DNA from 3 places in the Bradyrhizobium sp. LTSPM299 genome. Region 2 is predicted to be linked to each of the others. Evidence: predicted binding sites of a transcription regulator. Region 2 holds the regulator's gene; each other region holds the start of a gene.
The links. The regulator PhoB, encoded in region 2, activates phosphate uptake and scavenging genes when phosphate is short. The targets are predictions, from matches to a motif close to TGTCATNNANCTGTCAT.

Region 1: a site for PhoB is predicted at 1,731-1,747, ahead of UP10_RS25955 (inorganic phosphate transporter). Genes of this name have one in related genera too.
Region 3: a site for PhoB is predicted at 2,182-2,198, ahead of UP10_RS09355 (glycerophosphodiester phosphodiesterase family protein). Genes of this name have one in related genera too.

The regions. Positions count from the first base shown of each region.
Region 1 is NZ_JYMU01000049.1:568,496-571,775, forward strand. It holds gene UP10_RS25945 (glycoside hydrolase family 17 protein) at 1-636, opposite strand, end outside; gene UP10_RS25950 (type 2 periplasmic-binding domain-containing protein) at 1,179-1,454, opposite strand; gene UP10_RS25955 (inorganic phosphate transporter) at 1,808-3,280, shown strand, end outside.
Region 2 is NZ_JYMU01000058.1:14,996-18,275, forward strand. It holds gene UP10_RS29140 (GcrA family cell cycle regulator) at 254-763, shown strand; gene phoB (phosphate regulon transcriptional regulator PhoB) at 930-1,640, opposite strand; gene phoU (phosphate signaling complex protein PhoU) at 1,694-2,410, opposite strand; gene pstB (phosphate ABC transporter ATP-binding protein PstB) at 2,422-3,243, opposite strand; gene pstA (phosphate ABC transporter permease PstA) at 3,240-3,280, opposite strand, start outside.
Region 3 is NZ_JYMU01000013.1:273,015-276,294, forward strand. It holds gene UP10_RS09350 (DUF2652 domain-containing protein) at 1-526, opposite strand, end outside; gene UP10_RS09355 (glycerophosphodiester phosphodiesterase family protein) at 689-2,086, opposite strand; gene UP10_RS09360 (alpha-mannosidase) at 2,336-3,280, shown strand, end outside.

The DNA.
Region 1 (3,280 bases), on a different contig from region 2:
CAGGACTTCCTTGCCCGGAAACGTCGACGCCATCCGCATGCGGATGGCGTCGACGTGAGCGGCGGCGAATTTCGCCGGGACCGGATCATTTTCCCAATATGGGTGGATATGAATGGTGATGAAATCGACGACGTCTTGAAGTTCGCGGTAGCGCAGCCAGAACTCCCAGACGTCGGAATAGGTGACGGGGACGGTCACCTGCGCCTTGACCGAGCGAATGATGGCGGCAAGGTCGGAAGCAGTCATTGCCCGGTGCAACATGACCTCGTTGCCGACCCCAAGCGCGATGATGGTTCCCGGATATTGCCGGGCGAGGCGTATGCCCGTCGATATCTGTGTCGCGTTCTTTTGCGGGTCCCCTCCGAGCCAAATTCCCTGAATGACTTTCAGCCCCACCTTGGCCGCTAGCTCCGGGATCTGATCGAGACCCAGATCGGTCGCATAGGTACGGACGCAATCGGTTATTTTGGCAAGCTGGGCGAGATCCTCCGCGATCTGTTCCCGCGACACTTGCGTCGCCGGCGACTCGGACGTCTGGTGAGCGCGGAACGGCGCGTACGCGATGCATTGCAGCTTGGCATTCGGGTCGATCGGTGCGCGGACCAAATTGATGGGGGTGGCCAGCCACCACCACACCGCTGCAATCGTACCCAGGGATATCAGGAGAAGCGCCAGAGGCGTGCGAAGCGAAATAGTTGCGTCCTCCAGGGCATGGATCGTCGATCAACCGGCGTGCGACCCTGACCCCACCATAACAAATACTCGACTCGCGAAAATTGCCGCCAGATTGTCCGCGCCGCAAGAGGAGAGTCACCTCTGACGATCACCATGATTCTACCGCAGGGCAGGTAGAAATAATCTTCGCCGTCTTTCGAGATGGCCTCCCTGGATGGCCTCCCTGACGGTCATCATGCGCCATGCAAGCGAACTTCTGATTCGTCCGCCTCACATGGACGAACAACCCCCAACTTTGGCGACGTCGGTTGTCGGCAGCCGAGCGAACATCGGTCCGCGTAGATCCCCATTGCGGCGTTTGACCCGAAGCGGAAGTCGCTCGGATCTGACGGATCATCGCTCATGACGAGATGAGGCGCGTGTACCCAAATCGTGCAGGCTTTTCGCCAGAACCTCCGAAAATGTCGCCGCTGCGATGGACAGGCCGCGCCCTCGCAACTGACTCAGCACCAGTTCGGCCCGCGGGGGATGTCGCGCGTGTCGATGGGACAGGCAACCAGGCCCATGCCCAGATCGGCGGATGGTGCACCGATCTCGATCTGGAAGGAGACGAGATCACATCGATAGACCAACCCCCGCAGCATCTCGAACGAGTTGGATTCCGCAACGACGTTGAAGCGCACCTGTCGACGGGAGGTGACCTCGTCGAGAATGTGCCGGCCGTTGAGCGAGCGGTCGGGTAGAGCGGCTGGATCTCCAGGGCATTCGGATATCGGCATTCAATCTGCGTCGACCCGAATCCTACGTTGCTGATCGATCGGCTTCGCCAATTTGTCCGAACTGACGTACCAAAATGGCTGTGACGGCGCGTGCAGCCAAACGTCTGACTTTCTTCTGTTGGCCGTAGCAGACTTACCAGCTCGGCTAGCGCCAACTGGCGCCTCTGTTGCGCATGTAACCCATTGTTTCGGCTTGATGAATCGCGGACCCGCCGGTTCGATGTGCGGCATCGCTTGGTGGCCGCGACGGTCGCCAAACGGGCGCCATCACATGACTGTCATATCACTGTCATGTAAGCGTAGTCCTAATGTCACACGCCATAGCCCCCAATTACATTTCCCAGAGAGAATTCATGAGCGATGTCGCGTTGCCCGGTTCGATCGAGCCTGCTCTCGGGAGAGGCCCGGATCTTGAAAAAGGCTTTCATCCCCTGACGGGTATTATCTACCTGGGAGTGATCGGTGCTGCTCTCTTGTTCGTCGCGTACAGCATCTACGCGGATGTCGGTGCCACCGGCGCAGGGAAGACCTCGTATCTGGCATTCCTGCTGCTCTTCGTCGCATTGCTGATCGCGCTCGGCTTCGAATTCGTCAACGGCTTTCACGACACGGCCAACGCCGTCGCGACCGTCATTTACACACGCTCGATGCCGGCCCATGTCGCCGTCGTTTGGTCGGGCGTGTTCAATCTCATCGGTGTTCTTCTGTCGAGTGGCGCAGTCGCCTTTGGCGTCGTTTCGCTGTTGCCGGTGGAGTTGATCCTTCAGGTCGGCAGCAGTGCCGGCTTCGCGATGGTATTCGCGCTGCTGATCGCGGCGATCATCTGGAACGTGGGCACCTGGTATTTCGGGCTGCCGGCTTCGAGCTCGCACACCCTGATTGGATCGATCATGGGCGTTGGCATCACCAACGCGTTGATGCACGGCCGAGAGGGGACCTCGGGCGTGGACTGGTCCCAGGCCGGCAACATCGCCAAAGCCCTCCTCCTGTCGCCATTGTTCGGCTTCGCGCTCGCCGCGATTCTGCTCTTTGCGCTCAAAAGCGCTCTCTTGCGCGCGACGCCAGCACTGTTTGCCGAGCCAAAGGGCGACCAGCCCCCTCCCTGGTGGATACGAGGCGTCCTGATCCTCACCTGCACCCTGGTCAGTTTTTTCCACGGGTCCAACGACGGTCAAAAAGGCATGGGCCTTATTATGCTCATTCTGATCGGCACGGTCCCGACGGCTTACGCGCTGAATCGTGCGATGCCCGCCAGCCAGATCGAGCAGTTCGCCAACAACTCGGCTGCCGCAGGCAAAGTCATCGAGAGCAAAAGCGCCGACCGCCGCGTCACCGGCAACGCGCGCCCGGCGGTGACCAATTATATCGCGCTTCGCCAGCTCGACGAAAGCACCTACCCGTCACTGGTCAAGCTGATGCGGGAGATCAGCGACGAGGTTGCACAATACGGGTCGCTCGCAAAGTTCCCGGCTGAGACGGTCAGCAATACGCGCAACGATATGTACCTGGTTTCCGAAACCCTTCGGCTCCTTATGAAGAGTGACGAGAGCAAGCTCAGCGGCGACGACGTTGCAACAATTGCGCGCTACAAAGGATCGCTGGACAGCGCGACGAAATTCATCCCGAGTTGGGTCAAGATCGCGGTCGCGATTGCACTTGGCCTCGGCACGATGGTCGGATGGAAGCGAATCGTGGTGACCGTCGGCGAGAAAATCGGCAAGACGCATTTGACTTACGCACAAGGCGCGTGTGCCGAAATCACAGCGGCTGCAACGATTGCGGCGGCGGATGGCTACGGTCTGCCGGTGTCGACGACGCATGTTCTA
Region 2 (3,280 bases):
GTGGGAACATGTGGACGCGCGACCGCGGACTCTTGCGCCAGAGTCACGCCATATTGTAGCGTTTGGGCTGTCGGGTACGACATCTCGTGCGGTAGTACTGGACCCCTTAAGTAGCCTTTCGTTCTGCGTAGACGTTCGGGCGCATAGGCGTGCCCGGCGAGGGCCAAGGGATTCTGACCGCAGGAGTTTTTCGAGATTTGGCTCGCAGCACCGCTCCAAGGATTGGCCGGTGCTAGGCGAAGGGATGAATGTGATGACTGTATTGACCTGGTCCGACGATCGCGTCGAGCAGCTGAAGAAGCTCTGGGAATCCGGCCTGTCCGCCAGCCAGATCGCGGCGGAACTTGGCAATGTGACGCGAAATGCCGTGATCGGCAAAGTGCACCGGCTCGGCCTGTCCGGCCGTGCCAAGGCGCCTTCCGCGGCCGCGCCGCGGCAACGCAAGGCACGTCCGGCGCAGCATATGATGCGGGTGGCGCGCCCGGTGTCGCGCGGCAACACCGCGCTGGCCCACGCCTTCGAGGTCGAGATGGAGGCCGATCCGGTCACCTACGACAACGTCGTGCCGATGAGCCAGCGGCTGTCGCTGCTCGAGCTGAACGAGGCAACCTGCCATTGGCCGGTCGGCGATCCGTCGAGCCCGGATTTCTTCTTCTGCGGCGGCAAGGCGCTCGGCGGCCTGCCCTATTGCGCACATCACTCGCGCATCGCCTACCAGCCGGCGAATGATCGCCGGCGGCCGGCGCCCAAGCCGACGCGGTAGGTAAGCCGACTCCATCCACGGCGTCATCCCGGCGAAAGCCGGGATCCATAACGACCGACGCGAGTGGTTGTGCCCCGCTGGGGCTCCAGCGTATTCCAACAATCAAGATTTGTGGTTATGGGCCCCGGCTTTCGCCGGGACGACAATTGTGAAAGCTCGCGCGGCCTTACTGCTGCGGCTCGGCCTTGGCAAAACGGTCATCCAGCGCGTAGCCCGCGCCGCGCACGGTGCGGATCGGATCCTGCTCGCGGCCCGGATTGAGCAGCTTGCGCAAACGGCCGATATGCACGTCGACGGTGCGCTCGTCGATATAGATGTCGCGGCCCCAGACGCTGTCGAGCAATTGCTCGCGGCTGAACACGCGGCCGGGATGCTCAAGGAAGAACTCGAGCAGCCGATACTCGGTCGGGCCGAGATCGATCGGCCGGCCGGAGCGCGCGACGCGGCGCTTCTCGCGATCGAGCTCGATGTCGCCATAGGTCAGCACGGTCGCAAGCCGCTCCGGGCTTGCCCGGCGCAGCAGGCCCTTCACCCGCGCCAACAGCTCCGGCACCGAGAACGGCTTGACGATGTAGTCGTCGGCGCCGGTGGCAAGGCCCCGTACCCGCTCGCTCTCCTCGCCGCGCGCGGTCAGCATGATGATCGGCAGCTGCTTGGTCTCGGGCCGCGCCCGCAGGCGGCGGCACAGTTCGATGCCGGAGAGGCCCGGCAGCATCCAGTCCAGCACCACGAGATCGGGAATGCGCTCCTTCAGCCGCGTGTCGGCGTCGTCGCCGCGGCCGACCGTCTCGACGTCATAGCCTTCCGCGTCGAGGTTGTAGCGCAACAACGTCGTCAGCGCTTCTTCGTCTTCGACCACCAGAATGCGTGCGCTCATCGCTTTGTGTTCTCTCTCTCTGTCTTGATCCGTTGCCCTGACGCGAACCGAAATTAACTGCCCGGAACCGTGGTGGCGAAATTGGTCATGTCGCCCTTCGGACGCTTGTCCATGATTTGCTGGCCTTCGATCATGTAGAAGACGGTTTCCGCGATGTTGGTGGCGTGGTCGCCGATCCGCTCGATGTTCTTGGCGCAGAACATCAGATGGATGCAGAACGAGATGTTGCGCGGATCTTCCATCATGTAGGTCAGCAGTTCGCGGAACAGCGAGGTGCAGATCGCGTCGACCTCCTCGTCGCCCTTCCAGACCGCCATCGCCGCCGGCAGATCGTGCGCCGCATAGGCGTCGAGCACCGACTTGACCTGCGACAGCACGAGATCGGTCATGTGCTCCAGGCCGCGGATCAGCTTGAGCGGCTGGAAATCGCTCTCCAGCGCCGCGACGCGCTTGCCCATGTTCTTGGCGAGGTCGCCGATCCGCTCGAGGTCGGTGGCCACGCGCATCGCGCCGACGATCTCGCGCAGATCAATCGCCATCGGCTGGCGGCGCGCGATGGTCAGAACCGCGCGTTCCTCGATGACGCGCTGCAGGCTGTCGATCTCGATGTCGGCGGCGACGACACGCTTGCCGAGCGCGACGTCGCGGCGGATCAACGCATCGACCGACTCGGTGATCATGCGCTCGACCAGGCCGCCCATCTCGGCGACCAGGCGGGTGAGTTCCTGCAGGTCGCTGTCGAACGCCTTGGCGGTATGTTCAGAAGCCATGTGTTATCTCCTCAACCGAACCGGCCGGTGATGTAATCCTGGGTACGTCGATCGCTCGGCGAGGTGAAGATCTTGTTGGTGTCGTCGAACTCGATCAGTTCGCCGAGATACATGAAGGCGGTCTTGTCGGAGACGCGCGCCGCCTGCTGCATGTTGTGGGTGACGATCGCGATCGTGTAGTCCTCGGACAGCTCCTGGATCAGCTCCTCGACCTTGGCGGTCGAGATCGGATCGAGCGCCGAGCACGGCTCGTCGAACAGGATCACTTCGGGCCGCACCGCAACCGTGCGCGCGATGCACAGGCGCTGCTGCTGGCCGCCGGAGAGCGAGAGGCCCGAGGCGTTCAGCTTGTCCTTGACCTCGTTCCACAGCGCGCCGCCGCGCAGCGCCTTCTCGACGCGGTCGTCCATCTCGGACTTCGAAATCTTCTCGTAGAGGCGGATGCCGAAGGCGATGTTCTCGTAGATCGTCATCGGGAACGGCGTCGGCTTCTGGAATACCATGCCGACCCGCGCGCGCAGCAGATTGAGGTCGAGCTTGGCGTCGAGGATGTTGGTCTGGTCCAGCATCAGCTGGCCGACGGCGCGCTGACCCGGATAGAGATCATACATCCGGTTGAAGATGCGCAGCAAAGTCGACTTGCCGCAGCCGGACGGGCCGATGAACGCGGTGACGCGGTTGGTGCCGAGCGTCAAATTGATGTTCTTCAGCGCGTGGTGCTCGCCGTAATAGAAATTGAGGTTGCGCACCGTGACCTTCGGCGGCGCATCCGGCAGCGGCGAATGCGGAGCAACATGGCTCGGGGGATTCGTCGAAACGGAGAGCTCGGTCATTTTGTGGCCCTTTCGGCACCGAGAATGCGCGCGCCGA
Region 3 (3,280 bases), on a different contig from region 2:
TGAGACCTTGCGCCACCGGGTCGACGCCCATGGCGCGGATGGCCGCGTCGCTGTAGAGCGCGTAAGCGCGTCCGCCGACCTTCTCGCTGACACTGTTCTTAAGCAGCCGGTGGACGAGAATGACGTCACGCCCGGCGAGCTCTTCTCTCCCGCCCATCCTCTGCTTCACCATCTCGCCGTGATGGACGACGAATTTGAAATCGAGATTGCCCATCGCGACGCAGGCCTGACACTCGCAGGCGGAGGCCTGGCGAACGTTGCGCAGGCGTCGCCGGAATTTGAAATAGGCGCCCTCGATCGCGTCCTGCAGCAGCGAACCGTCGACCGTCGCGTCGGTCGTGTAGACGAACGCGGCGTCACCCTCGAACTTGGCGAGGCGAAACGGCGGGCGCAGCCCTTTCACCACCGTGTCCATGAAATCGGCGATGATGTCCTGCGCATGGTCGAGCTCGACCGCCGCGAGGAAGTTGGTATAGCCCGAGATGTCGGCAATCGCGAAATATGCCGCTTCAGCCTTCGGAAGCATCAAGACCTCCAACGCAACCGGTTCGTTCCGATTGTTGCGGAGGCGCAGTTTGTCATACCGCGCTATCAGCGGTCGAGGGCCAAAGAGGCCCTCAGGAGCAGCATCGGAACTGCGTCACCTCTCCCGCAAGCGGGAGAGGTGCAACGAACATGTGGCCAGGCCTCACCAGCCCAGTTCACGTAGATAGGTGGCGCGTGCGGCAACGCCGGTGTGGGTGAAATCGGTAAAGATCCCATCGACGCCGAGACGGAAGAATTTGAGATCTTCCTGGACTGGATCGCCGTGATAGTCGCCGGCCAGATATTTCTTCTCGTTTCGGAATGTGAAGGGATGCACGAACAGGCCGACCTTGTGCGCGTCGGCAATGACGCTGGTGGCTTCCTGCGTCGCGGCGTCCGGCGTCGATCCCTTATAGGGCGTGCCGTCGGCGTTCGCGTCCTTCCAGGGCGAGATCTTGTACGGGACGAGATAAACCTTCCACGGACCGATGCCGTCGGCATAGGTCTTGATCTCCGCCAGGCCCGCAGGGGTTAGCATCGCGTCGAACCCGCGTGAATCACCCACAACCGTCCAGTCATAGGGGCGGGAATTGGCGATGTTATTGAGCAGGACCTTGCCGGCCTTGAAGTCGACGCCGTTGCCGTCGATCAGCTGGACCTGCCGCGTATCCAGACCATGGCTGCGCATGTATTTCAGGCTGCCGGGCTCAAAGCTCTGGACGATGACCGGCGCGTCCTTCGCATTGAGGCCGTTGTCCTTGATGATCTTGATCAGGGCATCCTCGAGCGGGTGGCTGCCGGGCGCGCCGCAGCCATTGGCGATGGCCTGGGCATTGTTCCAGGTCGGATTCTTGGTTTCCGGATAGACGGATATCGTCCGGCCGGTTTCCTTGCTCTTGGCCTTGGCGAGGTCGACGATCTCCTGGAAACTGATGATCGGGAACTTGCCGTTGAACACCTTGGGCCGTTCATTGGCGGCATCATAGGTGGTGCCGGAAATCCAGTTCTTCAGCTCGGCCATGGTGAAATCGGTGATCGACCAGTCATTGGTGTGGTCGTCGCCGTCGACGATCAGCGCCTTCAGCACCGATTTCGGATCGGCGGGATCGACGAGGTCGGTGGGATATTCGGCCGGTCCGCTCGCGGCGGATTGCGGCCATTTCACCTTGACCATGACGCCCGGCGTCGTGCGCTTGCGGGCGGCGACCGCCGCATTGGTTTTCGCCACCTCGGCCACGTTGGTGTTGTCGCTCAGCCAGGGATTGTGACGTGCGACCAGCACGCAATCCTTGGTCAGGTGCAGGTCCTCTTCGAGCGAATCGGTCCCCAGCGCCACCGCCAGCTCGTAAGATGCCTCGGTCTCTTCAGGCATCAGCCCCGGCACGCCGCGATGCCCGATCACCAGTGGCTGCTTGCCATCGAGGGTCAGGAAGGGCTTGGCGCCTGATGGGGCCGCGGCGGTTTGGGCCAAGGCCATCGATGGTGAGAGGAAAGCCAAAGCCGCCGCACCGAACAGCATCGCTTTAACATCTACTTTCGGTCGTGAACGACTATTCTTCATGGCCAAGCCTCTCCATCTTTTCCGTAGTATCGCATTGAATGCTGCAAGAGCCGGGCCGAATAAGGCCCACGCTCTCGTCTTCTTGTATCAATTCTCTGACAGGCAGATGACTGCCGGGCGAGCGGGGCAAGACTCTTCAAATACGCCGGGACCCGTTCGTCTGCAAACCGTTAACCACGCGTTTCGAGACCGTCGATTCCGACATCCGAATTGCCGCTATAATCCTGCCGCAGCGAATTGGGGCAGGCGATGGACGAGACCGATCGAGAGAACAGCAATCCCGCAATAGCCCGGATTCGCGGCCGCTACCCGCAGTACACGCGGGGACGATTGGGACGCTTTGCCGAAAGGCTGCGGGACAAAATTCATGCCGATCGTGTGCCGGTCGTGTCGCTCGAGCTTGCCGGGCCAACCGAGCGGATCAGTCTATCCGAGGCGCTCAAGCTGGATTACCGGCCGATTTCGCTGGGCCAAACGCTGGGTCCGCTCTGGGCGACGTATTGGGTGCGGGTCTCGGCTGACGTGCCCGAAGCCTGGGCCGGCTCGCGCGTGGACCTCAATTGGGACAGCCGCTCGGAAGCCTTGCTGTGGCTGGATGGACGCTCGTCACAGGGGCTGAACCCCGGTCGCCACATCGCGCCGCTACTTCAGCCGGCACGCGGCGGTGAGACGCTCACCTTCTACGTGGAAGTTGCCTGCAACGGCCTGTTTGGCGAATTCGGAAGCAACCCGCTGGGCTATGCCCTGGCGGCGTGCGAGCTGTGCCGCTTCGATCCCGAGGCGCAGGCGATCTATTTCGACTACGACGTTCTGCGCCAGCTCGAGGCCGATCGGGATCCCGCGAAGAAAACCAGGTCATACGGTGCCGTCGGCGAGACGGTGCAGCCGGCGCTGGATCGGACCTGGGCGGGGCGGTTGCTGCACGACCTCAACCGTATCTGCAATATCGCCGACCCCGATGACCGCGCGACATGGCCGGCGGCGCGAACGATCCTCGACGGCTTGCTCGCGGCGCGCAATGGCACGGTGGCCCATGAGATGTCGGCGATCGGCCACGCCCATCTCGACACCGCGTGGCTGTGGCCATTGGAAGAAACCAGGCGCAAGGGCCAACGCAGCTTCTCCACGGCGGTTGCGCTGATGGACCGTTATCCCGATTTCAAGTTCGCCTGCTCGCAGGCCTACCAGTACGCC